DNA from 3 places in the Streptomyces sp. NPDC057307 genome. Region 2 is predicted to be linked to each of the others. Evidence: predicted binding sites of a transcription regulator. Region 2 holds the regulator's gene; each other region holds the start of a gene.
The links. Region 2 encodes HrcA, which represses chaperone genes, less so after heat shock. Its sites were predicted from a motif close to TTNGCACTCNGNNNNNCNGAGTGCNAA; they were not measured.
Positions count from the first base shown of each region.

Region 1: groL (chaperonin GroEL) is a predicted target of HrcA. The motif match lies at 5,487-5,513, and genes of this name have one in related genera.
Region 3: groES (co-chaperone GroES) is a predicted target of HrcA. The motif match lies at 1,890-1,916, and genes of this name have one in related genera.

Region 1 covers NZ_JBHUZM010000013.1:17,302-27,305, reverse strand. Annotated here, with positions in the region: gene ACFUN8_RS07985 (aspartate/glutamate racemase family protein) at 1-187, shown strand, start outside; gene ACFUN8_RS07980 (superoxide dismutase) at 320-1,312, opposite strand; gene ACFUN8_RS07975 (erythromycin esterase family protein) at 1,449-2,801, shown strand; gene ACFUN8_RS07970 (hypothetical protein) at 2,843-3,619, shown strand; gene groL (chaperonin GroEL) at 3,735-5,360, opposite strand; gene ACFUN8_RS07960 (cold-shock protein) at 5,691-5,894, opposite strand; gene ACFUN8_RS07955 (ubiquitin-like small modifier protein 1) at 6,264-6,539, opposite strand; gene thrC (threonine synthase) at 6,580-7,893, opposite strand; SAM riboswitch class I at 7,909-8,036, opposite strand; gene ACFUN8_RS07945 (glucosyl-3-phosphoglycerate synthase) at 8,154-9,095, shown strand; gene ACFUN8_RS07940 (hypothetical protein) at 9,273-9,395, shown strand; gene ACFUN8_RS07935 (trehalose-6-phosphate synthase) at 9,454-10,004, shown strand, end outside.
Region 2 covers NZ_JBHUZM010000075.1:26,309-36,312, forward strand. Annotated here, with positions in the region: gene ACFUN8_RS23605 (GH92 family glycosyl hydrolase) at 1-86, opposite strand, end outside; gene ACFUN8_RS23610 (carbohydrate kinase family protein) at 241-1,353, opposite strand; gene ACFUN8_RS23615 (HEAT repeat domain-containing protein) at 1,504-3,039, shown strand; gene ACFUN8_RS23620 (ribonuclease Z) at 3,090-3,998, opposite strand; gene ACFUN8_RS23625 (histidine triad nucleotide-binding protein) at 4,011-4,370, opposite strand; gene ACFUN8_RS23630 (16S rRNA (uracil(1498)-N(3))-methyltransferase) at 4,473-5,213, opposite strand; gene ACFUN8_RS23635 (nitronate monooxygenase) at 5,210-6,283, opposite strand; gene dnaJ (molecular chaperone DnaJ) at 6,386-7,519, opposite strand; gene hrcA (heat-inducible transcriptional repressor HrcA) at 7,520-8,536, opposite strand; gene ACFUN8_RS23650 (MBL fold metallo-hydrolase) at 8,702-9,424, shown strand; gene ACFUN8_RS23655 (DUF3097 domain-containing protein) at 9,460-10,004, shown strand, end outside.
Region 3 covers NZ_JBHUZM010000010.1:8,754-18,757, reverse strand. Annotated here, with positions in the region: gene ACFUN8_RS06335 (polysaccharide deacetylase family protein) at 1-1,000, shown strand, start outside; gene ACFUN8_RS06330 (dihydrofolate reductase family protein) at 1,092-1,664, opposite strand; gene groES (co-chaperone GroES) at 2,065-2,373, shown strand; gene groL (chaperonin GroEL) at 2,473-4,098, shown strand; gene ACFUN8_RS06315 (hydroxyacid dehydrogenase) at 4,218-5,252, opposite strand; gene ACFUN8_RS06310 (carbohydrate ABC transporter permease) at 5,314-6,255, opposite strand; gene ACFUN8_RS06305 (carbohydrate ABC transporter permease) at 6,252-7,244, opposite strand; gene ACFUN8_RS06300 (ABC transporter substrate-binding protein) at 7,241-8,581, opposite strand; gene ACFUN8_RS06295 (substrate-binding domain-containing protein) at 8,708-9,796, opposite strand; gene ACFUN8_RS06290 (SDR family NAD(P)-dependent oxidoreductase) at 9,925-10,004, opposite strand, start outside.

The DNA of each region.
Region 1 (10,004 bases), on a different contig from region 2:
GGGCATGGCCCCCCTCGCCCCGACACTCGCCCGCCGGACCGGCGCCCAGGTGGTCGACGGCGTCGGCGCGGCGGTGAAGCTGGTCGAGTCGCTGGTGTCGCTGGGGCTGCGGACGAGCAAGCGGGGCGAGTACGCGGCGCCGCCACCGAAGAAGTACACGGGCCTGCTGGGCGAGTTCAGCCGCTGACGTGGCGACCCGGGGGGGGTGGGGAGCGGCGAGACCGGGCGTGGCCCCGCCGAGACACACCGGGCGCGTCAGACGCACCAGGCGCGCCGGGCTCGTGGTGGAGCCCGGTGCGCCGTGGTGCGGCGTGCTCGCTCAACGCAGCGGTACGGCCACCGCGTCGTACGTCGTCTCCGGCGTCGGGGTCGTCGTGAAGCGGGCGTTGACCAGGTACAGGCGGTTGCCGAGGCGCGCCGCCGTCGTGGGTACGTCGAAGCGCGGGTCGGTGATGGAGCGCCGCAGCGTCGCGGTGGTGGCGCGCGCGTCGAGGTCGAACACGGTGATGAGGTTGAGGCGGTTCTGCACCACGTACAGCGTGCTGCCGACGCGCAGCAGCCCGTCGCCGTTGATGACGTTCTCCGCGCCCTTGAGGGTGATGACCGTGGCGTGCCCGGTCTTCGGGTCCACGCGGAACAGCTTGCCGATCGGGCTGTTGACGACGATCAGCGCGCGGCCGTCGGGGGTCGTCTCGATGCCGTTGGCGCTGATGCCGGTGGGCGCCTGCTCCCACTCGCCGCCGAGCGGGACACTCCGCAGGTCCTCCTTCTTCCCGCGCCGCCTGCCGCCGCGCGGGACGGTGTAGAGGACGGGGGCGTTCGAGTTGGTGAACCAGGCCCGGTCGCCGTACAGGATCACGTCGTTGACGAAGCCGGCCGTCGTCGGCTGATACGTGGCGGTGAGCCGGTTCGTACGGGTGTCGAGCACCCGGATGGAACCGCTCACGCCGCCCGAGATGTACAGCAGCCCGTCGCGGTCGAGCTTCAGACCGGTGGTGGCCCCGCCGGTCGCGCCCTCCAGGACCGTCCGGCCCTCGCCGGTGCGCAGGTCGGCGCGGCGGATCGAACCGTCCGCGAGGGAGCCCATGTAGGCGTACGGGCCGCTGCCGATGGCGATGCCCTCGGGGCGGAAGCCGTTGGGCAGCGGGAAGTCGGTGGGCCAGGAGGGGCGGGCGGGACGGCCGGGGCGGGTGTTCGCCGTGGCCGTGGCCGTACCGGCGCCGAGCGCGAACGTGGCGGCCACGGCGCCGCCGAGCACGGCACGGCGGGAGGGACTGAAGGGGCGGGAAGAGTCGGGGGGTGTCACAGACATGGCGTCGAGCCTCCGGGGCTTCGGGGGTGCCTGGGGACAGGGACAACTCCGGTGCGCTATGCGCACGTAACGCGCCGCACCCGCCACCGAGTTCCCGGTGCGGATACGGCACCCGCCCGGCTGTAGCCTCGGCGGCATGCCAGCGAATGATCGGGAGACCAGGTCCGGTGAGTCGGGCGAGCCGGGCGGGACGGACGAGTCGGGCGAGGTGACAGCGTGGCTGTCCCAGCACGCCGTACCCCTGAGCGGCGGCCTGACCGCCGGCGCGCCCACCGTCGACCTACAGCCGCTCAAGGAAGTCCTCGACGGCGTACGGATCGTGGGGCTCGGCGAGTCCACCCACGGCACGCGTGAGTTCTTCCAGCTCAAGCACCGGCTGCTGGAGTACCTGGTGACCGAGCTGGGCTTCACGACGCTGGCCATGGAGGCGAGCGCGTCCGCCGGTCCGGCCGTCGACGCGTACGTACGGGGCGGTGTCGGCGACCCCGCGCAGGTGCTGACCGGGCTGGGGTTCTGGACCTGGCGCACCGAAGAGGTCCTGGACATGATCGAGTGGATGCGCGCGTACAACGACGGGCGCCCGGCGGACGAGCAGGTCCGTTTCGCCGGTATCGACGCGCAGCGCTCCGGGGATTCGCTGGCGGTGCTCGAAGCGTTCCTCACCAGCGTGGCGCCGGACCGGCTGCCCGCTCTGCACTCCACGCTCGGCATCCTCGCCCACGCGTATCCGGGATCGCGCCCGGACCCCAAGCAGGGGTTGATGCACGAGGCGGAGAAGTTGCTGGAGTTCGTACGCGGCTACGACGAGCCCGACACCCCGGCCGGGGCCGTCGCGGTGCGGCACGCCCGGATCCTGGTCCGGGCCGCCGATCTGGTGACGCGCAGCGGACAGCACCCGGACCCGGAGCGGACGGTCTCCGCGGCGCGCGACCGGTACATGGCGCAGGCGGTCGAGGAGATCCTGGACGCCGACCCGGCGGCCAAGGTGGTGCTCTGGGGCCACAACAGCCATATCGCGAAGGGCCGTACGGCCGACTCCACGACCTCGCCTCTCGGCCGACACCTGCGCGAGCGGTACGGGGACGCGTACTACGCCCTCGGTCTCCTCTTCGGCGAGGGCTCCTTCCGCGCCCACCGCATCTGGCCGGGCCCCTGGAGCGGCGTCGGCGGCCTGACGGGCCGTATCGCCGAGGGCAACCCCATCGGCGCCCCCGCCCCCACCACGGTCGAGGCCCAACTCGCCACCGCCACCCCGGCGGACCACCTGCTCGACCTGCGCCCCGCCGGAGCGGACGACGCGCCCCGGCCGGTACGGGAGTGGGCCGACGCCCCGCACACGACGCGGTCGTTCGGCGCGCTGGTGCCCCGCTGGTTCTACCGCCGCGACGTCACCCCGGTCCGGCTGTCGGAGGAGTACGACGGCCTGGCGTACGTGGCGGTCTCGTCGGACTCCCGCCCGATCGCACCGTACCGGCCCGTAAGGCCGTAGAACCGTACAACCCTCCACCCCCGTCGGGGGTCCTGAGTTGCATGCCTTCTCCGCAGACCCTCCGCAGCCGTGGTGTGACCGCCACCTTCCACGGCGACACCGTCGTCATCGAGCGCGCCGGGGAACGTGCCACGATCCCGCTGAGGGTCATCCGGTCCGTACGCGCGGCGGAGGGCCGTTCCCGCACGGTCGAGATCACGCTCGCCGACAGCGCCGTGCACACGATCGCGGCCAACAACGCGACGGCCGCCACCGCTTTCGTCACGGCCGTCGGCGCCGCGCTGCCGCCCACTCCCGACGAGCGCGGCAGTGCCCTTGTGCGGACGGAGCCCCTGGCCGCCACGCCCCAGCTGTTCTCCGGCCGCCGCACCCTCGCCCTGTTCACGTTGGCCGTCGTGGTCTACCTCGTGTACCTCGGGTACATCGCCGTCGTCCACACCCCCTGGGCGATCTTCAGCGCGGTCGTCGGCCTGCTGCCACTGGGGCTGGGTCTCGCCACCACTGTCGTGACCGTCCGCCATCTGTACGTCAAGGCGGTGCTGCGCCGACGCGGGGTGATCGTCCAGGCGGTCGACGTCGGCAGCGCGGGCAAGAAGTCGGTGTACGCGTTCACGGATGCCGAGGGCAACGCGCACGAGTACCGCAGCGGCCTCCACGCCAACACCATCGAAGTCGCCTACGACCCGAGGAACCCGGAGCGCAAGGCGTCGGTGACCCCACTGCTCCTGGAGGTCCCCCGCGTGCTCCTGATGGTCCTCCTCGCCGGGGGCTTCACCCTGCTCGGTGCGATCTCCGTCCTCAGCCCGGTGCTGCCGTAACCCGGCGCGACCGCCCCGAACGCCCCGAGGGCGGCACCCCCTCTCGGGAGTGCCGCCCTCGGTTCGTACATGTGCGCAACTGCGAGCTACGCCATGAACCGCCGATCCCTCAGGATCAGAAGTCCATGTCACCGCCCGGCATGCCGCCCGGCGCGCCGCCGGCGCCGGCCTTCTCCGGCTTGTCGGCGATGACGGCCTCGGTGGTGAGGAACAGCGCCGCGATGGACGCCGCGTTCTGCAGCGCGGAACGCGTGACCTTCGCGGGGTCGATGATGCCCTCGGCGATCATGTCCACGTACTCGCCGGTCGCGGCGTTGAGGCCGTGACCGATCGGCAGGTTGCGGACCTTCTCGACGATGACGCCACCCTCGAGACCACCGTTGACGGCGATCTGCTTGAGCGGAGCCTCCAGCGCGAGCTTGACGATGTTCGCACCCGTCGCCTCGTCGCCTTCGAGCTCAAGCTTCTCGAACACCGAACCGGCCTGGAGCAGAGCCACGCCACCACCGGCGACGATGCCCTCCTCGACGGCGGCCTTGGCGTTGCGCACCGCGTCCTCGATGCGGTGCTTGCGCTCCTTGAGCTCGACCTCGGTCGCGGCGCCGGCCTTGATGACGGCCACGCCGCCGGCCAGCTTCGCGAGGCGCTCCTGGAGCTTCTCGCGGTCGTAGTCCGAGTCCGAGTTCTCGATCTCGGCGCGGATCTGGCTCACGCGACCGGCGACCTGCTCGCTGTCACCGGCACCGTCGACGATGGTGGTCTCGTCCTTGGTGATGACGACCTTGCGGGCACGGCCCAGCAGGTCGAGACCGGCGTTCTCCAGCTTGAGGCCGACCTCCTCGGAGATGACCGTGCCGCCCGTGAGGATGGCGATGTCGTTCAGCATCGCCTTGCGGCGGTCACCGAAGCCCGGGGCCTTGACGGCGACGGACTTGAAGGTGCCCTTGATCTTGTTGACGACGAGGGTGGAGAGCGCCTCGCCCTCGACGTCCTCGGCGATGATCAGCAGCGGCTTGCCCGACTGGATGACCTTCTCCAGGAGCGGCAGAACGTCCTTGACGCTGCCGATCTTGGAGTTGACGATCAGGATGTACGGGTCGTCGAGCGACGCCTCCATACGCTCCATGTCGGTGGCGAAGTACGCCGAGATGTAGCCCTTGTCGAAGCGCATGCCCTCGGTGAGCTCAAGCTCGAGCCCGAAGGTCTGCGACTCCTCGACGGTGATGACGCCTTCCTTGCCGACCTTGTCCATCGCCTCGGCGATGAGCTCGCCGATCTGGGTGTCGGCGGCGGAGATGGAGGCCGTCGAAGCGATCTGCTCCTTGGTCTCCACGTCCTTGGCCTGCTCAAGGAGGGCACCGGAGACGGCCTCGATGGCCTTCTCGATACCGCGCTTGAGGGCCATCGGGTTGGCGCCGGCGGCCACGTTGCGCAGGCCCTCGCGGACCAGGGCCTGGGCCAGGACGGTCGCGGTGGTCGTACCGTCACCGGCGACGTCGTCCGTCTTCTTGGCGACTTCCTTGACCAGCTCGGCGCCGATCTTCTCGTACGGGTCCTCGAGCTCGATCTCCTTGGCGATGGAAACACCATCGTTGGTGATCGTGGGGGCGCCCCACTTCTTCTCGAGGACGACGTTTCGGCCCTTGGGGCCAAGGGTGACCTTGACGGCGTCGGCGAGCTGGTTCATCCCGCGCTCGAGACCGCGCCGTGCCTCCTCGTCGAACGCGATGATCTTGGCCATGTGAAGTGGTCCTCCCGGACAGGGGGTGGATTCTCCGGACCGTGTCGGCGCCCGCGACGGACGGCCTGAGAGCCTTGCGGTTCCTTGCCCCACAGGCTCCCGGGCCTCGCTGACCCGGTCCATAAGTTGTCACTCTCACTAGCAGAGTGCTAACGCCAATGATTAGCACTCGACCCCCGAGAGTGCAAGCGACTCCCGAGTGACCACGACCCCTCCCACAGCCGCGCGCGTACGTCCCACAGCCGCACGCGCACGCGTGAGGGGCCCGTACCCCTTGCCGGGATACGGGCCCCTCATGCGTGAGTGCGTCGTTGGCCGATCGCGCCGGAATCAGACGGCGAGCTTGACCATGTCCGCCTGCGGACCCTTCTGGCCCTGCGAGATCTCGAACTCAACTCGCTGACCTTCTTCAAGGGTGCGGTAGCCGTCCATCTGGATCGCGCTGTAGTGGACGAAAACATCCGCACCACCGTCGACCGCGATGAAGCCGTAGCCCTTCTCCGCGTTGAACCACTTGACGGTGCCCTGAGCCATGCCTAACTCCCCTATTACTGGCCCCTGCGCGGGACCGCACTTCGCGCCGGAACGCGTCGACCGCGGCTGAATGTATCTGCCCAACTGCCCTCTGCAACAGGTCAATCGGACGAGAATTCTGGGCATGGCGGAACACGCAAAGAGGTGAATTGCCGGGCTACCAGGGCAAGTCGGGCCGGGCAAAGCGCAAGGAACCGCGCAAACAGCGTCCACACTTCGACCGCATCTTGTCGCGAACTCATATGCGCGGGGCACAGTCGCGGCAAGATCGGCGGCGGGGCTACCCCAACTGTACCGCGTTCAACCTCATGGAATTGCCCCCTCCGCTTCTCTTGCGGAGGGGGCAACACCGTTCACCGTGCGTGCTGTTCAGCCGCCGGCGACCGCCGGGATGATCGAGATGCCGGCGCCGTCCGGAGTGGCCGTCTCCAGGCCCTGCTCGAAGCGGACGTCGTCGTCGTTCACGTACACGTTGACGAAGCGCCGGAGCTTGCCCTGGTCGTCCAGGACGCGGGCGGCGATGCCCGGGTGGTTCGTCTCCAGGGACTCGATGACCTGGGAGAGGGTCGCGCCCTCGGCCGGAACCTCGGCCTTCCCACCGGTGTACGTACGGAGGATGGTGGGGATGCGGACGTTCACGCTCATCGGTTTCTGCCTTCCGAGAAGTAGCGGGTTGGTGAGAGGCTCAACGCGCCAGGCCCGCGTCACGGAACGCGTCGAGGCTCGGCGGAATCGTCGCGGTCGCCTGCGACGTCGCGGCCACCGCGTCCAGCGTCTTGAGCCCGTCACCGGTGTTCAGCACGACCGTCGTGAGCGCCGGGTCGAGCAGACCCGCCTCGATGAGCTTGCGCGTCACGCCCACGGTCACCCCGCCCGCCGTCTCGGCGAAGATCCCCTCGGTCCGGGCGAGCAGCTTGATCGCGTCCACGATCTGCTCGTCGTTCACGTCCTCCACGGCGCCGCCCGTGCGGCGGGCGATGTCCAGGACGTACGGGCCGTCGGCCGGGTTGCCGATCGCCAGCGACTTGGCGATCGTGTCCGGCTTCTGCGGCCGTACGACGTCGTGGCCGGCCTTGAAGGCGACCGACACCGGCGAACAGCCCTCGGCCTGCGCGCCGAAGATCTTGTACGGCTTGTCCTCGACCAGGCCGAGCGCGATCAGCTCCTTGAGCCCCTTGTCGATCTTCGTCAGCTGCGAGCCGGACGCGACCGGGATGACGAGCTGGTCGGGCAGCTCCCAGCCGAGCTGCTCGCAGATCTCGTACGCGAGGGTCTTGGAGCCCTCCCCGTAGTACGGGCGGAGGTTGACGTTGACGAAGCCCCAGCCCTCGCCCAGCGGGTCGCCGATCAGCTCGGAGCAGAAGCGGTTGACGTCGTCGTAGTTGCCCTCGATACCGACGAGTTCGCCGCCGTAGATCGCGGCCATGACGACCTTGCCCTGCTCCAGGTCGTGCGGGATGAAGACGCAGGAGCGGAAGCCGGCGCGCGCCGCGGCGGCGCCGACGGCGCCCGCGAGGTTGCCGGTGGAGGAGCAGGAGAGCGTGGTGAAGCCGAAGGCACGGGCCGCCTCGACGGCGATGGCGACGACGCGGTCCTTGAAGGAGTGCGTCGGGTTGCCGGAGTCGTCCTTCACGTACAGGCCGCCGGTGACGCCCAGCTCACGGGCGAGGTTGTCGGCCCTGACGAGCTTGGTGAAGCCGGGGTTGATGTTCGGCTTCGACGCCACGTCGGCGGGGACGGGCAGCAGCGGGGCGTAACGCCAGATGTTGTCGGGTCCGGCGGCGATGCGCTTCTTCAGCTCGTCGGGGCCGTCGGTCGGCAGGTCGTAGGCCACTTCGAGCGGGCCGAAACAGCTCTGACAGGCGAAGATCGGGCCGAGTTCGAAGCGTTCCCCGCATTCGCGGCACGAGAGGGCGGCGGCGGGTCCGAGATCCACGGGGGCGTCAGTGGTGCCGGAGGCGGCGATGTTGTCGGATTCGTGAACAGTCTGCACAGCCATGAAGGCGAGGCCCTTTCCTCATCTTCCTCGCGACGCATCTCGCCGCAAGACGGAATTGGCACCTTCCCCACCATGACCTCGCGGTCGGCGGGAGGGTTGCCGGGGCTTCAACGGGCCGTTCCCTCTGCCCCTCTGGATGAGCGGTATTCGATTGTCAGCGTGACGACCCCCGACATGCGACGGTCATCCGCGTTGTTCAAGACTGTAACCGAACCCCTGGACGGTTGAGCCCTTCGTCCGATCCGCGAGATGGAGATCACGTGCTGCAAGAGGTGGAGCGCTGGCTGGCCCGGCGGTCCTGGTCGGCGGCGGACCGGCCGGTCGACCGGCTGGTCGCCGCCAAGCAGGGTGCGCAGGTCAGCGTGGTGCTCCCGGCCCTGAACGAGGAGACCACGGTCGGCCGGATCGTCTCCGTGATCCGCCGTGAACTGATGGCGGGCCCGGCGCCGCTCGTCGACGAGCTGGTGGTGATCGACTCGGGCTCGACCGACCGCACGGGGGAGGTCGCGGCGGCCGCCGGGGCGCGGGTGGTGCACCGGGACGACATCCTGCCGAGGCTGCCGGCGGTGCCGGGCAAGGGCGAGGTGCTGTGGCGCTCGCTGCTGGTGACGAGCGGCGACATCGTCTGTTTCGTGGACGCGGATCTGAAGGACTTCTCGGCGGATTTCGTGTCGGGGGTCGTGGGGCCGCTGCTCACCGAGCCGGACGTGCGGTTCGTGAAGGCGATGTACGACCGCCCGCTCGGCGACGATCCGGGGCAGGGCGGCCGGGTGACCGAACTGGTGGCGCGTCCGCTGCTGAATCTGCACTGGCCGCTGCTGGCGGGGTTCGTGCAGCCGCTGGGCGGCGAGTACGCGGTACGGCGCTCACTGCTGGAGCGGCTGCCGTTCCCCGTGGGGTACGGGGTGGAGCTGGGCCTGCTGGTGGACGCGCTGCACACGGTGGGGCTGGACGCGCTGGGCCAGGTCGACGTCGGGGTGCGCAGACACCGCCACCAGGACAGCCAGGCGCTGGGGCGGATGGCGGCGGCGATCTACCGGACGGCGCAGCTGCGGCTGTCGCGGGGGCATCTGGTGCGGCCGGCGCTGACGCAGTTCGAGCGGGGCGAGGGGGGCTTCGAGCCGCGTACGCACGCGGTGGACACGGAGGAGCGGCCGCCGATGCGGGAGATCAGGGAGTACGCGGCGCGCCGGGCGGCTTGAGGGGTGCGCCGGGTGGCGTGAGGGATGCGGCGGGCGGCTTGAGGGGCGCCCCGGTACGGATTCAGCGGGCCGGGCCGGTTGATCTGCCGGCGATCTTCCGGCGATCGAGGACACGACCGGCCCAGGAGCCGCGTGGCACCACCGGTCTATTCGTATGATTTGCCTATATTGCCTGGCATGGTGATGAACACGGTGACCCTGACCACGGAACAGCTCTGGCTGCTGGGCGGCATGGCCCTCGCCCTCGTCGGCGCCGGGGTGGTGGCGCTGGCGGCGGCCCGTGGCCGGGGGCGTGGCTGATCCACGCCGACCGGAACCGTACGTTTGAGCGTTTCCGCGACGGGCTAGGTTTCGGCACATGGTCTCCGAGCACGCCGCCCAGGTTCTTGTCGCTTCCAATCGCGGCCCCGTCTCGTACACGCTCGGCGAGGACGGCACGCTGACCTCCGGGCGCGGCGGCGGCGGTCTCGTCTCCGGCCTCTCCGCCATCGGACCCGACACCGACGCCGTGTGGGTGTGCGCGGCGCTCGGCGACGGCGACCGCGAGGCCGTACGGCGCACCGACGGCCGGCTCGACACCGCCGACACGGGCGGACAGCGCGTCAGGATGCTCGGCATCCCGTCGGAGGTCTACGCGGACGCGTACAACGGCGTCGCGAACTCCACGCTCTGGTTCGTCCACCATCTGCTCTACCAGACCCCGCTGGAGCCGGCCTTCGGCACGGAGTTCCGGGAGCAGTGGGCGTCGTACGAGACGTACAACCGCGCTTTCGCGGAGGCCCTGGCCGACGAGGCGGGCGACGGCGCGGCCGTACTGATCCAGGACTACCACCTGGCCCTGGTGCCCGGCATGCTCCGGGCCCTGCGGCCCGATCTGCGCATCGGGCTCTTCTGGCACACGCCGTGGGC
Region 2 (10,004 bases):
GCGGCCGGGGCTCCCAGCAGGCCCGCCGTCACCGCCGCCGCGACCGTTCCCACCGCCGTTCGCCAGCGTGTGCCGAATCTGGACATGTTGGACCCCTCCCGTTTGACAACGTTGTCTATCAGACACCTCGGATGTTTACAGGTGGTGTGGGGCAAGTCAATAGACCGCGCAGCGGCAACCGACGGTGCCGGCGCGGGTACCCGAGGTCGGCCGGAGCGCCCGAATCGCGGGTATCCGAGATCAGCCGGAGCGCCCGAAACCGATCGTCGGCACGGCCCTGCGCAGCGGCCACGGCCGGCTCGGCGCCGGCAACAGCCCCGTCAGGAAGGCGTATCGGCGCAGCGCCGCCGGATCCTGGTCCGACGACTCCTGGACGTAACTCCACCAGGCGGCGACCTCCGCCCAGCCGGGCGCCGACAGCGATCCGCCGAACTCCTGGACCGACAGCGCGGCCGTGAGTCCGGAGAAGGCGAGCCGGTCGGCGAGCGGCCAGCCGGCGAGCGTGCCGGTGACGAACCCGGCCACGAACACGTCGCCCGCGCCCGTCGGATCGAGCGCCTCCACGCCGATGGCCGGCACCTCGGCGGTGGCGCCGCTGGCGCTGTCCACCGCGTACGCCCCCTCGGCGCCCAGGGTCACGACCACCAGCGGCACCAGCTCGGCGAGCGCCCGCGCGGCGGCCCTGGGGCAGTCGGTACGCGTGTAGCGCATCGCCTCCTCGGCGTTGGGCAGGAACGCCTCGCAGTGCGCCAGGTCGGGAAGTCCGGCCAGGTCCCAGCGGCCGGTGTCGTCCCACCCCACGTCGGCGAAGACCCGCGCACCGTGCTCGGCGGCGCGGGCGACCCACCCGTCGCTGCGGCCCGGCGTGAGCGCGGCGACGGCGGCACGCGCGCGTGGCGGGCACTCGGGCAGGGCGCCCTCGGGCGGCGGCGCCTCGTGGCCGTGGGAGACCATCGTGCGCTCGCCCTCGTACGCCATGGAGACGGTGACCGGCGAGTGCCAGCCGGGGACGGTACGGGAGCGCGAGAGGTCGATGCCCTCGCCCTGCTCCAGGGCGTCCCAGCAGTACTCCCCGTAGTGGTCGTCGCCGAAGGCGGCCGCGAGCGACGTACGCAGCCCGAGACGGGCCAGCGCGCTGGCCATGTTGGCGATGCCGCCGGGGCTCGAACCCATGCCCCTGGCCCAGGACTCGGTGCCGCGCACGGGGGCGCTGGCGAGGCCGGTGAAGATGATGTCGAGGAAGACCGTGCCGGTCAGGTAGACGTCGCAGTCCGGGTCGTCCGGGGCGCGCAGGGCGCCCAAGGGGTCGACATGGGCGGTGTGCTCCTGCGGCGTTCCTTCACGTGGGGTCACGGTCGCGCTCCCGGATCGGCGTACGGATCCGGACAGTGTGCCCGATGGCACTGACAGTCGGCGTGAGGAGCGTGCCGGGCGGTCGGGTCACGTCGGTGACGGAGGGCAACCTCCGCGCCCGTCGGACGTCTCACACTGAAAGGGGGCATCATGAGCAACGAACATCAAATCGCCTTTTTCCTGCGGGAGTTGTCGGCGCCGCAGCCGTGGCGGCGGGCCGCCGCGGCCAAGGGGCTCGGCCGGACCGGAAGGGCCGGGGACGTGTCGGCGCTCGTCGCGGCGGGCGGAGATCCGGATCCCTCGGTCCGCGCCGCCGCCGCGCTCGGCCTCGGCCGCCTCGGCGCTCCCGGCGGGCCCGCCCACGGTGTCGGCACCGGCAACACCGCAAGCGCCACCGCCACCGGCGACTTACTGATCGGTCTGATGCGGGACGCCGACCCGCGCGTACGGCGCCGGGCCTCACTCGCCGCCGACCGGCTCGGGCTGACCGGCCCGGCCGTCACGGAGGCGTACGCGCGCCTGCTGCGGGACGAGGACCGGCACCTGCGGCTCAACGCGCTCGTCGCACTGAGGCGACTGGGGACGATCGGTGACATCGAGTCGGTGGTGCGGCTGCTGGGAGACCCCGAGAGCATGGTCTGGGGGCACGCGCGGATGCTGGTGTGGCGGCGGATGGACGACAAGGACGTCGGAGCGGAGCTTCTTCGCTCGGCGCGGCACGGAGCCGGCGCGGCCCGTGCCCGTGCGCTGGACATCCTGCCCGCCCGCTGCACGCCGCGGCTGTGGGACTCACTGATCGAGGGTCTGCGCGACCCGGCCCCGGAGGTGCGCCGGGCGGTGGTGAGCAGACTGGGCGGCGCCCCGAGGCGCGGAACCGCCGATCTGCTGCTCGCGCGCCTGGACGACGAACAGGACCCGGACGTCGCGCGTGCGCTGCTCGGGACCCTGGGAGAGCTGGGTGAGCACCGCGCCCTGCCGGCGGCGCGGCGCTGGATCGACCATCCCGAGCTGGGTCCGACCGTCGTGGACGCGCTGACCCGAATGGGCACTTCGGCCGCCGTACGGCTGCTGAGGTCCGTCCTCACGCGGTGGCCCTGCCACCCCGACCTGCGGGCGGCGGCGGCCGGGGCCGTCGGTGGGCTCGGCGACCGGCGGGACCTCGATCTCCTCCTTCCGCTCCTGCGGGACGAGGACATACGGGTACGGGCCGGGGCGCTGAACGGCCTTGGCCGACTGGGCCGGCTGGGCCGGCACCGGCTGCCCCGCCGGGACCGCGACAGGGCGGCGCGGGCACTGATGAACTGTCTGCTGACCGACCCGCAGGTGGCCCGGCAAGCCGGTCACGCGCTGACCGACTACCCCGAAGTCCTGCCGTCGATAAGGCTGTTGCTGGACGAACGGTCGGCGAACGCCGAGGTCCGCGCGGCGGCGCTGTCCCTGCTGGACGACCCGGACACGGCGGACGGGGCGCGCTTCGTGGCGCACCTGGACGACCCGGAGGAGGCCGTCCGCTACCAGGCCGTGCACGGCCTGGGCGAGTATCTGCGGGAGCACGGGGGCCCGCCGGCGGGCTCGGACGGGGCGATCAAGTCGCTGACCGCGCTCACGGACGACGCCTCGCGCCGTACCCGTGACGCGGCGGCCAGGGTGCTCGACGCGTGGAGACCGGTGGCCGCCCGCCCCTGAGACTGGCCGACGGCCCCCGCCGTGCGGGAAAGCGGCCGGGCCCCGGCGGATCAGCCGGAGCGCTTGGGCAGCGGTACGCGTACGAGGTCGGCCGCGACGGTCAGCTCGCCCTCGTAGCCGGCCGCCCTGGCCTGCCGCTCGAACTCCGCCGGGTCCCCGTAGCGCTGCGAGAAGTGCGTCAGTACGAGATGCCGTACACCGGCGTCCCGCGCCACCGTCCCCGCCTGACCGGCCGTCAGATGGCCGTGGTCGGCGGCCAGTTTCGCGTCCTCGTCGAGGAAGGTGGACTCGATGACCAGCAGGTCGCAGCCGTCGGCCAGCGCGTGCACCCCGTCGCACAGCCGGGTGTCCATGACGAACGCGAAGCGCTGGCCCCTGCGCTCCTCGCTGACGTCGGCGAGCGTCACCCCGCGCAGTTCGCCGTCCCGCTGGAGGCGCCCCACGTCGGGCCCCTCGATGCCGTGCGCGGCGAGGCGTTCCGGCAGCATCCGGCGGCCGTCGGGCTCGGTGATCCGGTAGCCGTAGGACTCGACGGGATGCGAGAGCTTGTGGGCCCGGAGGGTGTACGAGGCGGTCCTGGCGAGCACGCCGTCGGCGTCGACGGGCGCCTCGGTGATGCCGACGGTCTCGCGGTACGCCGTCGCGTACCGCAGCCTCCTGAAGAAGTGCTGTCCGCTCGCCGGGTAGTGCGCGGTGACCTCGTGCGGGACCCGGTCCAGGTTGACGCGCTGGATCACCCCGGCGAGGCCGAGGGAGTGGTCGCCGTGGAAGTGCGTGACGCAGATGCGGTTGATGTCGTACGCCGCGACTCCGGCGCGCACCATCTGGCGCTGGGTGCCGTCGCCTGGGTCGAAGAGGATGCCCTCGCCGTCCCAGCGCAGCAGATACCCGTTGTGGTTGCGGTGCCGGGTGGGGACCTGGCTGGCGGTGCCCAGGACGACGAGCTCTCGTACGGACAAGGTGTCGGCCGCCTACCCGGGGGGCCAGTTGAGGCCGCGCCCGCCCAGGACGTGGGCGTGCGCGTGGAAGACGGTCTGGCCGGCGCCGCTGCCGGTGTTGAAGACGATCCGGTAGCCGCTGCCCGCGGTCTTGTCCTCGGCGGCGACCTCGGCGGACTCGCGCAGGAGGTCGGCGGCGATCTGCGGCTCGGCGGCGGCGAGCGAGGCCGCGTCCGGGTAGTGGACCTTGGGGATCACCAGCACATGGGTGGGGGCCTGCGGGTTGATGTCCCTGAAGGCCACGGTGGTGTCCGTCTCGCGTACGACGGTGGCGGGCACCTCCCCGGCGACGATCTTGCAGAACAGGCAGTCGGCCTGTCGTTCTCCCGCCATGGTCCGGGTCTCCTCATCGGTCGGCCGGTCGCCCCTGGTCACTTCCGTACGGAGGCGTGCTTCCGTACGAGGGCATGCTATCCGCCCGCCGGGCCCCCGCGATCAGGACCAGCGGCCGGTGCGGCCCAGCAGCAGCGCGGCGGCGGCCGTGCCGGCGGTGGAGGTGCGCAGGACGGTGCGGCCGAGCCGGTACGGGGTGGCCCCGGCGTCGGCGAACAGCGCCAGCTCGTCCGGGGAGACGCCGCCCTCGGGGCCGACGACGAGCACGATGGCTCCGGTGCCGGGGAGTTCGGCGGTGGCCAGCGGTCGGCTGCCGTCCTCGTGCAGGACGGCGGCGAAGTCGGCCGCCGCCAGCAGCGCCGCGACCTCTTTGGAGGACATGGCCTCCGCGACCTCGGGGAAGCGGAGCCTGCGGGACTGCTTGCCCGCCTCGCGGGCGGTGGCGCGCCATTTGCCCAGGGCCTTGGCGCCTCGTTCGCCCTTCCACTGCGTGATGCAGCGCGCGGCCTGCCAGGGCACGATCGCGTCGACGCCGGTCTCGGTCATCGTCTCGACGGACAGTTCGCCCCGGTCGCCCTTGGGCAGCGCCTGGACCACGGTGATACGGGGCGCGGGCTCGTCCTCCGTACGAAGGCCGCCGACCGCCACGTCCAGCCGGTCCTTGCCGTGGACGGCGGCGACCGTCCCGTAGGCCCCGGTGCCCGCGCCGTCGGTCAGGACGACCTCCTCCCCCACGCGCAGCCTCCTTACGGAGACGGCGTGGCGGCCCTCGGGGCCGTCGAGCGTGACGGTGCCGGGCCGCAGGGCACCGGGGGTGTCGACGACGAAGACAGGTGCGGTCATGAGGCGTTTCCCAGGGTCAACGAGGCGCGGGCGGCTTCGAGTTCGTCGACGAGGACGTCGACGAGCTGTCCGGCGGGCAGATCACGGGCCATCCGGTGGCCCTGGCCGGCCCACAGGGCCATGCCCTGGGGGTCGCCGACCTTGGCGGCGGCCTTGCGCAGTCCGGCGGTGAGGTGGTGCACCTCCGGGTACGCGGGCGGGGCGTAGGGGCCGTGTTCGCGCATGAAGCGGTTGACGAGACCGCGCGCGGGCCGGCCGGAGAAGGCGCGGGTGAGTTCGGTGCGGGTGAACAGCGGGTCGGTCATGGCGTGTTTGTGGAGGGCGTGGGCGCCGGACTCGGGGCAGACGAGGAAGGCGGTGCCCAACTGGGCGGCGTCGGCGCCCGCGGCGAGGACGGCGGCGATCTGCGCGCCGCGCATGAGCCCGCCGGCCGCGATGACCGGCAGCCGTACGGAGTCCCGTACCTGCGTGACGAGCGACAGCAGCCCGATACCGGCGCCGTCGGTGGCGGGGTCGTCGCGGTGCGTGCCCTGGTGGCCGCCGGCCTCGACGCCCTGGACACAGACGACGTCGGCGCCCGACCACTCGGCGGTCTGGGCCTCCTCGGGCGTGGTCACCGTGACGACGGTGAGGGTGCCGACGCGGGTGAAGGCGTCGAGGGTGGTGGGGGTGGGGCAGCCGAAGGTGAACGACACGACCGGGACGGGATCGTCGAGGAGTATGGCGAGTTTGGCCTCGTACCCGTCGTCGTGACCGGCGTCGGGGTCGCCGAGCGGGGTCCCGTACCAGCCCGCCTCGCCGGCGAGCTGTTCGCGGTACACCTCCACGGCGGCGTGGTCGTCGTGGTGCGGCTGCGGCATGAACAGATTGATCCCGAACGCAGCTCCGCCGAGCCCCCGGAGCTGTTTGACCTCCTGGTACATCCCGTCGGCCGTCTTGTACCCGGCGGCGAGGAAGCCGAGCCCCCCGGCCTCACCGACGGCCGCGACCAGCTGCGGGCACGACGCGCCGCCGGCCATGGGAGCCTGCACGATCGGATACCGGCAGATGTCGGTCAACACGGAGGACATGCACGCATGGTGCCATGTCGCCCGTGGAGCATTGGTGCCGGTTCGTCGTCAGGCGCCGTACGGGCCGGAAAGCAGCCCGTACGGCGCCTGAGGACACCGTGCCTAACGGCCGTTGAACGCGTCCTTCAGCCTTGAGAAAAGCCCCTGTTGACCCGGTTGAAACTGGCCGGTGGGCCGTTCCTCGCCCCTGAGCTTCGCCAGCTCTCGCAGCAACCGCTCCTGCTCCGGGTCGAGTTTCGACGGGGTCATGACCTCGACATGGACGATCAGGTCGCCCCGGCCACCGCCCCGCAGATGCGTGATGCCACGGCCGTGGAGCGGGATCGACTGGCCCGACTGGGTGCCCGGACGGACGTCGATGTCCTCGACGCCGTCCAGTGTCTCCAGCGGACACTGCGTGCCCAGCGAGGCGGCCGTCATCGGGATGGTCACCGTGCAGTGCAGATCGTCGCCGCGCCGCTGGAACACCGCGTGCGGCAGCTCGTGGATCTCGACGTACAGGTCACCCGCCGGACCACCACCGGGCCCGACCTCGCCCTCGCCGGAGAGCTGGATACGGGTGCCGTTGTCGACGCCCGCCGGGATCTTGACCGTGAGCGTACGGCGTGACCGGATCCGGCCGTCGCCCGCGCACTCGGGGCAGGGGGTCGGCACGACCGTACCGAAGCCCTGGCACTGCGGGCACGGCCGCGACGTCATGACCTGGCCCAGGAAGGACCGCGTGACCTGCGAGACCTCGCCGCGACCGCGGCACATGTCGCAGGTCTGCGCGGAGGTGCCGGGTGCGGCGCCCTCGCCCGAGCAGGTCGTACAGACGACCGCCGTGTCGACCTGGATGTCCTTGGTGGTGCCGAAGGCCGCCTCGTTGAGGTCGATCTCCAGCCGGATCATCGCGTCCTGGCCGCGCCGCGTGCGCGACCTCGGGCCACGCTGCTGCGACGTCCCGAAGAACGCGTCCATGATGTCGGAGAAGTTGCCGAAGCCACCGGCCCCGAAGCCGCCCGCGCCACCGCCCGCCTGTGAGAGCGGGTCGCCGCCGAGGTCGTAGACCTGCTTCTTCTGCGGGTCCGACAACACCTCGTACGCGGCGTTGATCTCCTTGAAGCGCTCCTGCGTCTTGGGATCGGGATTGACATCCGGGTGCAGCTCGCGGGCGAGCCTGCGGAATGCCTTCTTGATCTCGTCCTGTGATGCGTCGCGGCGTACGCCGAGTACGGCGTAGTAGTCCGTGGCCACTTACGACTCCGCCAGGATCTGTCCGACGTAACGTGCCACTGCGCGTACCGCTCCCATCGTTCCGGGGTAGTCCATGCGGGTCGGTCCGACCACGCCGAGTTTGGCGACTGCCTCGTCGCCCGAACCGTAGCCGACCGCGACGACGGACGTGGAGTTGAGGCCCTCGTGGGCGTTCTCGTGCCCGATTCGTACGGTCATGCCCGAGTCCTCGGCCTCGCCGAGCAGCCTGAGGAGCACGACCTGCTCCTCAAGTGCCTCCAGCACCGGCCGGATCGTCAGGGGGAAGTCGTGCCCGAAGCGCGTCAGATTGGCGGTGCCGCCGATCATCAGCCGTTCCTCGGTCTCCTCGACCAGTGTCTCCAGCAGCGTCGCCAGGACCGTGGACACCGTCCCCCGGTCCTCCAGGTCGAAGGATTCGGGCAACTCCTGCACCAGCAGCGGCACATCGGAGAACCTGCGCCCCACGACCCGGGCGTTGAGCCGGGCCCGCAGATCCGCCAGCGACGTGTCGCCGAACGGCACCGGACAGTCGATCATGCGCTGCTCGACCCGGCCGGTGTCGGTGATCAGCACCAGCATCAGCCGCGCGGGGGCCAGCGAGAGCAGTTCCACATGCCGCACCGTCGAGCGGGTCAGCGAGGGGTACTGCACGACCGCGACCTGCCGGGTCAGCTGCGCGAGCAGCCGCACCGTACGGCCCACCACGTCGTCCAGGTCGACGGCGCTGTCGAGAAAGTTCTGGATGGCCCTGCGCTCCGGCGCCGACAGGGGCTTGACGCCCGCCAGCCGGTCGACGAAGAGCCGGTAGCCCTTGTCCGTCGGAATACGCCCCGCACTCGTGTGGGGCTGGGCGATGAAGCCCTCGTCCTCCAGGACCGCCATGTCGTTACGGACGGTGGCCGGGGAGACACCGAGCTTGTGCCGCTCGGTCAACGCCTTGGAGCCGACGGGCTCCTCGGTGCCGACATAGTCCTGGACGATGGCGCGCAACACCTCAAGCCTGCGTTCGCTCAGCATCGCGCACACCTCCAGCTCTGGGTCCTCGGATCCGGCCTGGCACTCGATGCGTAGGAGTGCCAGCATTCCCCGGCCCAGTGTACGGCCGTGAGGTACGCCCCTAGCAAGGCCGACCGGTCACGCTACCGCGCGGCACCGCGCCCGCCCCACCGATAGCGTCGCCGTATGGACGTCCGTTGGGAAGAGCACGGCTGGGAACGGATCGCACCGGGAGTCGGCAGGCGGAGACTGCCTGGCTGGGATGCGACGGTCGGCCTCGTCGTCGGCGAGGACGCCGTCCTTCTGTACGACACGGGCTCGACGCTCCGTGAGGGCGCGGAGATCCGCGCGCAGGCGCAGGCACTGTGCGGCGGCCGGCGCGTGACACACATCGCGCTCAGCCACCCCCACTTCGACCATGTCCTGGGCACGGCGGCGTTCTCGGGCACCCAGGTCTACGGCGCGGTGGGCCTGGCGGAGCTGCTGCTCCGCGACCGCGAGAGCCTGCGCGCCTCGGCCGTACGGCACGGGGTGTCCGCCGCCGAGGCCGCCTCCGCGGTGGACGCGCTGGTCGTGCCGCACCACCCGGTGTCGGGCGAGTGGACGCTCGACCTCGGCGGGCGACAGGTACTTCTCGCCAATGTCGGCCCGGGGCACTCCGGGCACGATCTGGCGCTGCTCGTCCCCGGCGACCGGGAGGTCGTCTTCTGCGGCGACCTGGTCGAGGAGTCGGGCGAGCCGCAGGCCGGCGACGACGCGATCCCGGCGCGCTGGCCGGCCGCGCTGGACCGGCTGCTGGCGCTGGGCGGGGAGGACGCGGTGTACGTTCCCGGCCACGGCGCGGCCGTCGACGCGGCGTTCGTACGGGCGCAGCGGGGCGCGCTGGCCGCGCGTTTCGGCACGACGTAGCCCCCTCGTGGCGCGGGCCCCGTTATCGTCTGCGGATGCGCAGTTACAGCCCCGATCTGACCCCGCCCTGGAAGCGTTCGAAGCCGGTGCCCGAGGTGCCCGCCGAACCGGATCTGGTGGTCGAGGAGGTGTCGACGGGCTTCTGCGGCGCGGTGATCCGCTGCGAGAAGACGGCCGAGGGCCCCACGGTCACCCTGGAGGACCGCTTCGGCAAGCACCGGGTGTTCCCGCTGGTGGAGCGGGGGTTCATGCTCGAAGGCCGGGTGGTCACCCTGGTCCGGCCCGCCGCCGCCGGCCCGGTCCGGCCCGCCCGTACGGCCTCCGGCTCGGTCGTTGTCCCGGGCGCGCGGGCGCGGGTCGCCCGTGCGGGGCGTATCTACGTGGAGGGGCGGCACGACGCGGAACTGGTCGAACGGGTCTGGGGCGACGACCTGCGCATCGAGGGCGTGGTCGTGGAGTACCTGGAGGGCATCGACGACCTCCCGGCGATCGTCGCGGAGTTCGGCCCGGCACCGGACGCGCGCCTCGGCGTCCTGGTGGACCACCTGGTTCCCGGCTCCAAGGAGTCCCGCCTCGCCGA
Region 3 (10,004 bases), on a different contig from region 2:
AAGACAAAAGGACGAAAAGGTCGCAGAGCTGCGGAAAAGACACCCGCGCGGACGGGGCCGCGCGGTCGTCGCCGTACTTCTGATCGCCGCACTCGGCTCTGCCTGCGCGGCGGGGACCGACGACCGGGGCGGCGGTCATGGCGGCCACGGTGGTCACAGCGGGGACGGCGGTGGCGGTGGTGGCGGGCCGGTGGAGTCCGCCCCCGTGAAGCCGGGCCGGCCCGGCCCCGGACCGGGGACCGACGCCGCCAAGAAGGCCGGAGCCGCCGCTGCCGCCGAGGCCCAGGCGCTCCGTGCCGTGGCCGCCAAGAAGTGGAAGCTCGCCAAGACCCCGCTCGCCGCGCCCGCGCCGCCCGCCGTGAAGCCGCGCATCACCACCCGCAAGGGCTTCGAGGTCACGGGTGGCGCGACCCTGCCGCCGGTCTTCACCACCGTCCCGACGAAGGAGAAGGTCGTCTTCCTGACGATCGACGACGGCGCCGAGAAGGATCCCCGACTGCTGCGCATGATGGACGAGTTGAAGATCCCGTACAGCGCCTTCCTCAGCGACTACGTCATCAACGACAACTACGCCTACTTCAAGAAGATGCAGGCGCGCGGTGTCTCCCTGCACAACCACACCCTCACCCACCCCTACCTCCCCGGACTCTCCTACGAGGAGCAGAAGCGGGAGATCTGCGGGCAGCAGGACAAGCTCAAGAAGCAGTACGGGAAGCGGCCCGAACTCTTCCGGCCGCCGTACGGCAACTACAACGCGAGCACCCTGCGCGCCGCCAAGTCCTGTGGCGTCAAGGCCGTTCCGCTGTGGTCGTCCGAGGCGTTCCCCGACCACATGGAGTGGCGCGAGTGGGACCGGGACCTGCATCCCGGCGACATCGTCCTCACGCACTTCCGCGGGGAGGAGGACTGGAAGGGCTCGATGCCCGACATGATCCGGCACGTCATGAAGACGATCACCGACAAGGGTTACGCGGTGGCGAAGCTGGAGGACTACGTCTAGGGCTTGCCTCTTGGGCCGGGCGGGCCGGGCATGGTCAGGTCGGGCCGGTTCCGCTGACGCCCCTGCGCCGGTGCAGGGGCGTCACGCACGTTCAGCGGACGACGTCGAAGACGTTCTTCTGCAGGCCGTTCGCATACGCCTCGTGCTCGACCAGCCGCAGCTTCTGCGCGTCCTTGTCCGTGGCGCTGAACAGCCGCTTGCCCGCGCCGAGAAGCAGCGGGAAGACGAGCAGGTGGTAGCGGTCGATCAGACCGGCGTCCGAGAGGTTCCGGTTCAGTTCGGCGCTGCCGTGGACGATGATCGGGCCGCCCTCGGTCTCCTTCAGCGCGGCGACCTCGTCGAGCGACCGCAGGATCGAGGTCGGGCCCCAGTCCGCGACCAGGTCGTCGTCGGTGAGGGTGGTGGACACCACGTACTTCGGCATCTTCTTGTACTCGGCGAACTCCGCCATGCCCGGCCAGACCGGGCTGAACGCCTCGTAACTGGTCCGTCCCAGCAGCATGGCCGCGGCCTCCTCCTGCTCCCGGCCCTTGATCTCGAAAGCCTCCGGCAGGAACTCCACGTCCTTGAAGGTCCAGCCGGAGTTCCGGTAGCCCGGCTCGCCGCCCGGGGCTTCCACGACGCCGTCGAGCGAGACGAAGGCGGTGCTGATCAGTGTGCGCATCGAAGGTCTCCTGGGGGTGTCTTGCGTTCTGGTTCTCACGGGGCGGGGCCGGCCGAGGCGGCCTCGCAGCCGCAGTGTGCCAACTCCCACTGACAGACCGTGGACCACGGCGAAACTCATCGGCGCCGCCGCGCCGGAGGTGCCCGAAGGCGCCGGATCGCACCCACCGCGGCGGCGGATCGCACCTGCCACGGCGCCGGATCGCGGCGCCGCGCGCGGGCTCGATTGGCACTCAGCTTGACCGAGTGCTAATCGCGGTCATAGTGTCAGGCCTGGCACTCCCCACTGGAGAGTGCCAATGCGTGACAGGACAGGTCCGGCACCCGCGACGACGGATCGATCCAGGTCACGCCACCCAGACAGTTAACCCCGTGAGATCTCCGAAGGGGGAGGTCGGATCGTGACGACCGCCAGCTCCAAGGTTGCCATCAAGCCGCTCGAGGACCGCATTGTGGTCCAGCCGCTCGACGCAGAGCAGACCACGGCCTCTGGCCTGGTTATTCCGGACACTGCCAAGGAGAAGCCCCAGGAGGGCGTCGTCCTGGCCGTCGGTCCGGGTCGCTTCGAGAACGGCGAGCGGCTTCCGCTCGACGTTTCCGTCGGCGACGTCGTTCTGTACAGCAAGTACGGCGGCACTGAGGTGAAGTACAGCGGCGAGGAATACCTCGTCCTCTCGGCTCGCGACGTGCTCGCGATCATCGAGAAGTAATTTCCACAGTCTGCTGTGAACTGCGCCCCTGGCCCCCGCATCGCCGGGTGGTCCGGGGCGTAGTTCGTTGTTCGTTCGAGAGGACAAGAGAAAGCTCCCATGGCGAAGATCCTGAAGTTCGACGAGGACGCCCGTCGCGCCCTTGAGCGCGGCGTCAACAAGCTTGCCGACACGGTGAAGGTGACGATCGGCCCCAAGGGCCGCAACGTCGTCATCGACAAGAAGTTCGGCGCCCCGACCATCACCAACGACGGTGTCACGATCGCCCGCGAGGTCGAGCTCGACGACCCGTACGAGAACCTCGGCGCCCAGCTCGTGAAGGAGGTGGCGACCAAGACCAACGACATCGCGGGTGACGGCACCACCACCGCCACCGTGCTGGCGCAGGCGCTGGTCCGCGAGGGCCTGCGCAACGTCGCCGCCGGCGCCTCCCCGGCCGCCCTGAAGAAGGGCATCGACGCCGCCGTCGCCGCCGTCTCCAAGGAACTCCTGGACACGGCCCGCCCGATCGACGACAAGTCCGACATCGCCGCCGTGGCCGGGCTCTCCGCCCAGGACCCGCAGGTCGGCGAGCTCATCGCCGAGGCGATGGACAAGGTCGGCAAGGACGGTGTCATCACCGTCGAGGAGTCCAACACCTTCGGCATGGAGCTGGAGTTCACCGAGGGCATGGCCTTCGACAAGGGCTACCTCTCGCCGTACATGGTGACCGACCAGGAGCGTATGGAGGCCGTCCTCGACGACCCGTACATCCTGATCAACCAGGGCAAGATCGCCTCCATCCAGGACATGCTCCCGCTGCTGGAGAAGGTCATCCAGGCGGGTGGCTCCCGGCCGCTGCTGATCATCGCCGAGGACGTCGAGGGCGAGGCGCTCTCCACCCTCGTCGTCAACAAGATCCGTGGCACCTTCAACGCCGTCGCGGTGAAGGCCCCCGGCTTCGGTGACCGCCGCAAGGCCATGCTCGGCGACATCGCCACCCTCACGGGCGCGACCGTCATCGCCGAAGAGGTCGGCCTCAAGCTCGACCAGGCCGGTCTCGACGTGCTGGGCACCGCCCGCCGCGTCACCGTCTCCAAGGACGACACGACGATCGTCGACGGCGGCGGCGACAGCGCCGAGGTCGTCGGCCGGGTCAACCAGATCAAGGCCGAGATCGAGTCCACGGACTCCGACTGGGACCGCGAGAAGCTCCAGGAGCGCCTCGCGAAGCTGGCCGGCGGCGTGTGCGTGATCCGCGTCGGCGCCGCCACCGAGGTGGAGCTGAAGGAGAAGAAGCACCGTCTGGAGGACGCCATCTCCGCGACCCGCGCCGCGGTCGAGGAGGGCATCGTCTCCGGTGGTGGCTCCGCCCTGGTGCACGCCGCCAAGGTGCTGGAGGACGGCCTGGGCAAGACGGGCGACGAGGCCACCGGTGTCGCGGTCGTCCGCCGCGCCGTGGTCGAGCCGCTGCGCTGGATCGCCGAGAACGCCGGTCTTGAGGGCTACGTCATCACCGCGAAGGTCGCCGAGCTGGACAAGGGTCACGGCTTCAACGCCTCGACCGGCGAGTACGTCGACCTGGTGAAGTCCGGCGTCATCGACCCGGTCAAGGTCACCCGCTCCGCGCTGGAGAACGCCGCTTCCATCGCCGCGCTGCTCCTCACGACCGAGACCCTGGTCGTCGAGAAGCCCGCCGAGGAAGAGGCCGACGCCGGTCACGGCGGCCACGGTCACAGCCACTGAGGCTCGTAACGCCGTAGCTCCGGGGACCTGTAGGTCTTCAGGTCCGTAGGTCTTCAGCACAACGCGCCGAGGCCCGGCGCCCCTTCGGGGGTGCCGGGCCTCGACGCGTTGTGCCGCCTCTACGCCGAGTGCGGCAGCGCCGACGGGTGTACGGGATCCTCGAACGGCAGCCCCTTCGCGTACCGCTCCACCTCGTCCAGCGCCTGATCGGCCATCCGGTGGATCTCGACCCCCAGCGAACCGGCGACATGCGGGGTCAGCAGCACGTTCGGCAGGTCGTACAACGGCGAGTCCGGCGGCGGCAGTTCGGGGTCGGTCACGTCCAGAACCGCGTTCAGCCGCCCGGAGACCAGCTGCGGCAGCAGCGCGTCCTCGTCGATCAGCGAGCCGCGCGCCGTGTTGATCAGCGTCGCCCCGTCCGGCATCGCCGCGAGCTGGGCGGCGCCGATCATATGGCGGGTGGCCGGGACCTGCGGCGCGTGGACCGACACCACCTGGGCGCGCCCGCAGAGTTCAGTCAGCGGCACCAGTTCGACGCCCAGTGCCCGAGCCTCCGAGTGGTCCACGTACGGGTCGTACAGCATGACGTCGAGGTCGAACGGCCGCAGCAGCTCGATCACCCGGCGGCCGATCCGGGACGCGCCGACGATGCCGACCGTACGGCGGTAGTTGCCCGTCCGGCCCAGCTCCTGGTGCCAGTCGTGCCGGGCGCGCACCTCCTGGTAGCGGTGCGCCGAGCGGAGCACCTGCTTGCCCGCGAAGAGGATCGCGGCCAGCGTGTACTCGGCGACGGGCACGGCGTTGGCCGCCGCGGCCGATGTGACCGTGATGCCCCGCTCCCAACAGGCGTCCGTGATGTGGTGCTTGACGGTGCCGGCGGCGTGCACGACCGCGCGCAGCCGGGGCGCCGCGGCCAGCACCTCGGCGGTGAGCGCGGGCGCGCCCCAGCAGGTGATCAGCAGTTCGGCGTCCGCGAGCGCGGCGGCGACGGCCGGGTCGAGGCCGGGGCCGGTCAGGGTGTGCGCGACGAGCCGCGGATCGGTGCGTACGAGGCCGGTCAGCCGGGCGAGATGAATGGGGGCGAACAGCCGTTCCGCGATGCCGGGGCTCATCGCGAGCAGCGCGGACGGCCGATTGTCAGTGGCGTCGTGCATGGTGGAAGTCGGTCTCCTCGTGGGTCGTACGCACAGGTCACTTCACGCGTCGCGGATGACGCTATTTGACGCTGCCGGCGGTGAGTCCGGCCTTCCAGTGTCGCTGGAGGGTGACGAAGGCGATGATCAGCGGGGTGACGGCGAGCAGGGAGCCGGTGACGACCATGGGGTAGAAGGTCGGGTCGGCGTTGGCGTTGCTGTGCCAGTTGAACAGGCCGAGGCTCAGGGGGTAGAGCTGACGGTCCGAGAGCATCACGAGGGGGAGGAAGAAGTTGTTCCAGATCGCGGTGAACTGGAAGAGGAAGATGGTCACGAAGCCCGGCATGATCATCCGCAGCCCGATCGACCAGAAGACGCGCAGTTCGCCGGCCCCGTCGATACGGGCGGCCTCCAGGGCCTCGTCGGGGATGTAGCCCGCGCTGAAGATCCGGGCGAGATAGACGCCGAACGGGTTGACCAGCGCCGGGATCAGCACGGACCAGTAGGTGTTGACGGTGCCCGTCTCGACGGCCAGCAGATAGAGGGGGAGCGACAGCGCGGTCGACGGCAGCAGCACACCCAGCAGGACGAGCGCGAACAGCTTCTCCTTCCCCCGGAACCGGTACTTGTCGAAGGCGTAGCCCGCCGCGACGCTCACCAGCGAGCAGCCGAGCGCGCCGACTCCCGCGTAGAGCAGCGAGTTGCCGTACCACTGGAAGTAGATGCCGTCCTGGTAGGACGTCAGCTCGGAGAGGTTGTGGCCGAGGTCGAAGCCCTCGAACGAGAAGACATCGCCGCCGAGGAGATTGCCGGCGTCCTTGGTGGCGGCGGTGACCAGCCAGATCAGCGGGAAGAGCGTATAGACGGCGGCGATCAGCAGCACGCCGTTGACGGCGGTCTTCGACAGCCAGCGGCCGGCGGCCGGACGGCCGGCCGGTGCGGGGGCGCGGTCGGCACGGCGGCCGTCGCGGCGGTTCGGGGTCTGGAGCTGGGCGGTCGGGTCGACCACGGTCGGGGACGTCATGCCCGTGCCCCCTTCCGGTTGGAGAGTCGGGTGACGACGAAGGAGAGCAGGGCGGCGACGAGCGCGATGAGCACGGAGGCCGCGGCGGCGAGTCCGTAGTCGTTGCGCTCGAACGCGGCGCTGTAGGCATACATGTTGGGGGTCCAGGTGCTGGTCACGGCGGACCCGCTGCCGCGGTTGAGGATCAGCGGCTCGGTGAACAGCTGGAGCGAGCCGATGATCGTGAAGAGCAGGACCAGCATCAGTGAGGAGCGGATCAGCGGGATCTTGATGCTGAAGGCGAGCCGCCAGTTGCCCGCGCCGTCCACGGTCGCCGCCTCCAGCAGGGAGCGGTCGACGGCCTGGAGCGAGGCGTAGAAGATGACGACGTTGTAGCCGAGCCACTCCCACAGGGCGATGTTGACGATCGCGGGGAGAGTGCCCTCGGAGGAGAAGAAGTCGAAGCCGATGCCGCCGGACTCCATGGCGGAGACGACCGGGCTGAGTCCGGGTGTGTAGAGATAGATCCAGATCAGGGCGGCGATCAGGCCGGGGATCGCGTGGGGCAGGAAGAGCGCGAGCTGGAAGAAGCGGCGGGCGCGGGCCATGGCCGTGTCCAGCAGGAGCGAGATGACGAGCGCGCCGCCGACCATCAGCGGTATGTAGAGGGCGCAGTAGCCGAGCAGCACCCAGAAACCGTCGCGGAACGCCTCGTCGCCGAGGGCGGCCGTGTAGTTGCCGAGGCCGTGGAAGACGGTCGACGGGCCGTCGAAGCCGAGTCCGGACTGCTTCTCCGTGAAGAGGCTGAGATAGACGGCGTAGCCGACCGGGATGATCATCGCAACGGTGAACAGCGCGAAGAAGGGGGCGAGGAGGACGCCGGCGGCGAAGCCGGTACGGGCCCTGACGGTGGGGGACTTGGGGGTACGAGCGGCCTTGCCGCCGGTGCCGCCGGTGATGCCTGTGCGGCTGGTGCTGGTTGTGCTGCTTGTGCTCTTCGTGTTGCTCATGAGGCGTCCTCGACCTTCAGTCCGCGCTTCTCCGCGTCGGCGACGGTGGCGTCGTGCGCCGTCTTCAGCGCCGTACGCAAGGTCGAGCTGCCGCCGACCACGTCGCTGAGGGCGTCGCCGAGCGCGCCGTTGGTGGCGGCGGTGCTCGGCCCCCAGCGCCAGTCGGGACCGACGGAGGCGCCGGCCTTCTCGTACAGGCCGTACAGGTCCTGACCACCGAAGAAGCTGGTGTCGTACGCCTCTTTTGCGACCGGCACCAGCGCGGGTGCGGCGGGCAGGGCGCTCGACGTGCTCGCGCCGATCCGGGCCTTGATGCCCGCCTCGGTGGTCGACATCCACAGCGCGAACTCGACCGCGGCGGCGGCCTTCTTGCTGTCCTTGCTGACGGCGAAGGTCGACCCGCCGATCATGCCGCTGGCGGGCCGGTCGGCGTCCCAGCTCGGCACCGGCACGGCGGCCCACTTGCCCTTCTGCTCGGCCACGATGCCCGACAGGACGCCGGCGCCCCAGGAGGCGCCGAGATAGCCGACGGTCGTGCCCTGCTTGAGCGAACCGGTCCACTCCGGGCTGAACGACGAGGCGGTGGAGACGAGTTCGTCGTCGATCATGCCCTGCCAGTAATCGGCGGCCTTCACGCTCGCCGGGTCCGTGGTGTCGACCCGCCAGCTGTCCCCGCCGGTGTCGAACCACTGGCCGCCGGCCTGCCAGGCCATCGCCTGGAAGAACGTCGGGTCGTCGGGGAAGAAGGTGCCGATCCGGGTCTTCGGCTCGATCTTCTTGATCCGCTCGGCGGCGGTGCGGAACTCGTCCCAGGTGCGCGGCGGCGCGATGTCGTGCTTCTCGAAGAAGTCCTTGCGGTAGTAGAAGACCTGCGGCGAGGCGTCGAAGGGGACGGCCCAGTTACGGCCGCCCAGCGTGGTCAGCTCCACGGCCTGCGGCAGGAACTTCTTCTTGATGTCGTCGGTGAGATAGCCGCTCAGATCCTGGAGCGAGCCCTGGCTGACGAACTGCGACAGCTGCGGATACTCGATGGAGAGCAGATCGGGCGCGATGCCCGCCTTCACCGCGTTCGCGATCTTGGGATAGCCGCCGAGACCGCCGGACGGTATCTCCTCGAACTTCACCTTGATCGTGTCGTGCGAGGCGTTGAACGCGTCCACGACCTCCTTCGATCCCCTCGTCCAGGCCCAGAAGGTGACGGTCACGGGATCTGCTGCGGTGCCTCGGGCGGGCGCCTGGCCGCCGCCACCGCTGCACGCCCCGAGGGCGGCGAGAGCGGACAGCGCGGTGAGCGCGCTGACGGCGGCGCGGATGGGACGGGACCACGGATGACTCACGGCTCGGGCTCCTGTGCGGCGGGGGACAGGCGATGGCCGTGATACTTCGATCCGTGGTGAGCGAAGTCAAGAGCGAAAGATTGATTGATCGAAAAATGATCGAACCGCGATGCCCAGTGGGTGGGGTCAGCGCGTCGGCGGGCCGCACGAGGCGCGGACGCGCAGGCTCGGCAGCAGGTCGAGATGGACCCGGGGTTCCGCCTCGGCGCCGGGCGCCGTCAGCCGCTCCACCAGCAGCTCCGCCGCGCGCCGCCCCACCGCGCGCTTCGGCGGTGCGACGGCGGTCAGCGGGGTGTCGGCGAGCGCGGCGACCTCGTCGTCGTACGTGATGAGCGCGAGGTCCCCGGGCACCCGTACGTCCAGCTGGGCCAGGCGCCGCACCATCCAGGTGGCGTCCTCGTCGTTGTGCATCAGCGCCGCGGTCGCCCGGCCGTCCCGCACGGCGGCGGCCAGCCCCTGGGCCGCCCGCTCGAAGAGCGCGGGATGCCGCTCGGCCGACGAGGAGTCGAGCACGGGCAGCGGCGCCCGCAGCCCCATGACGTCCAGCGCCCGGGTGTATCCCCCGCGCACGGCCATCGACGTCGGACTGTCGGCCCTGGCGACCAGCAGCGGTGTGCCGTGCCCGAGCCCCACCAGATGCCGTACGGCCAGGAGCACCCCGTGCGCGTGGTCCGAACGGACCCGGTCCAGCTCGTCCAGCGGCCCGCCGGGCACCCCGAGCCGCTCGACGAGCACGGTGGGGACCGGCAGCCCGGCGACCCAGTCCCCGTACCGCGCGGGATGGTCCGGCGCCGTCCAGCTGGGGGCGACCAGCAGCCCCTCCGCACCGGCGGCGAGCAGACCGGCCGCGTGCGAGGCGTCGTCCTCGGACCGGTAGTCGGAGACGCGCAGGATCAGCCGGGCACCGAGCCGCGCCGCCGCCTCGTGCGCCCCGCGGATGACCTCGGCGAAGTAGTACGCGGCGGCCGGCGCCAGCATCCCGATGACCGGACTCCCGCCCCCCGGCGCGGTCCCGGCGGGCCCCTGCCCGCGCGGCCAGGACACGGACCCGTGCGCCCGGTCGAGCAGCCCCCGGGCGGCCAGGGCCTCCGCGTCCCGCCGCGCGGTGACGGGCGAGACCCCCAACTGCTCGGCGAGGTCCGACACTCGTACGGTGCCGCGCTCGCGCACCAGATTGAGCAGCCGGTCATGACGTTCGGCGGCACCTTCGCGCACGGTGGGAGTCCTCCGGAGGGTGATGAGGGGATGGCCCGGTAGGAGGACTCTAATGCGGCGTGATCGAACGACGGAAGGTTTCGATCATTCGATCGTCACCACGGCCGCGGCACCGTCCGTGGGCCCGGCTACTGCGGGCCGTACTTCCGCCCCGTCTTCGACGTGATCCCGCCCAGCAGGCCCCTCGGGGCCAGCTTCACCCCGGCCA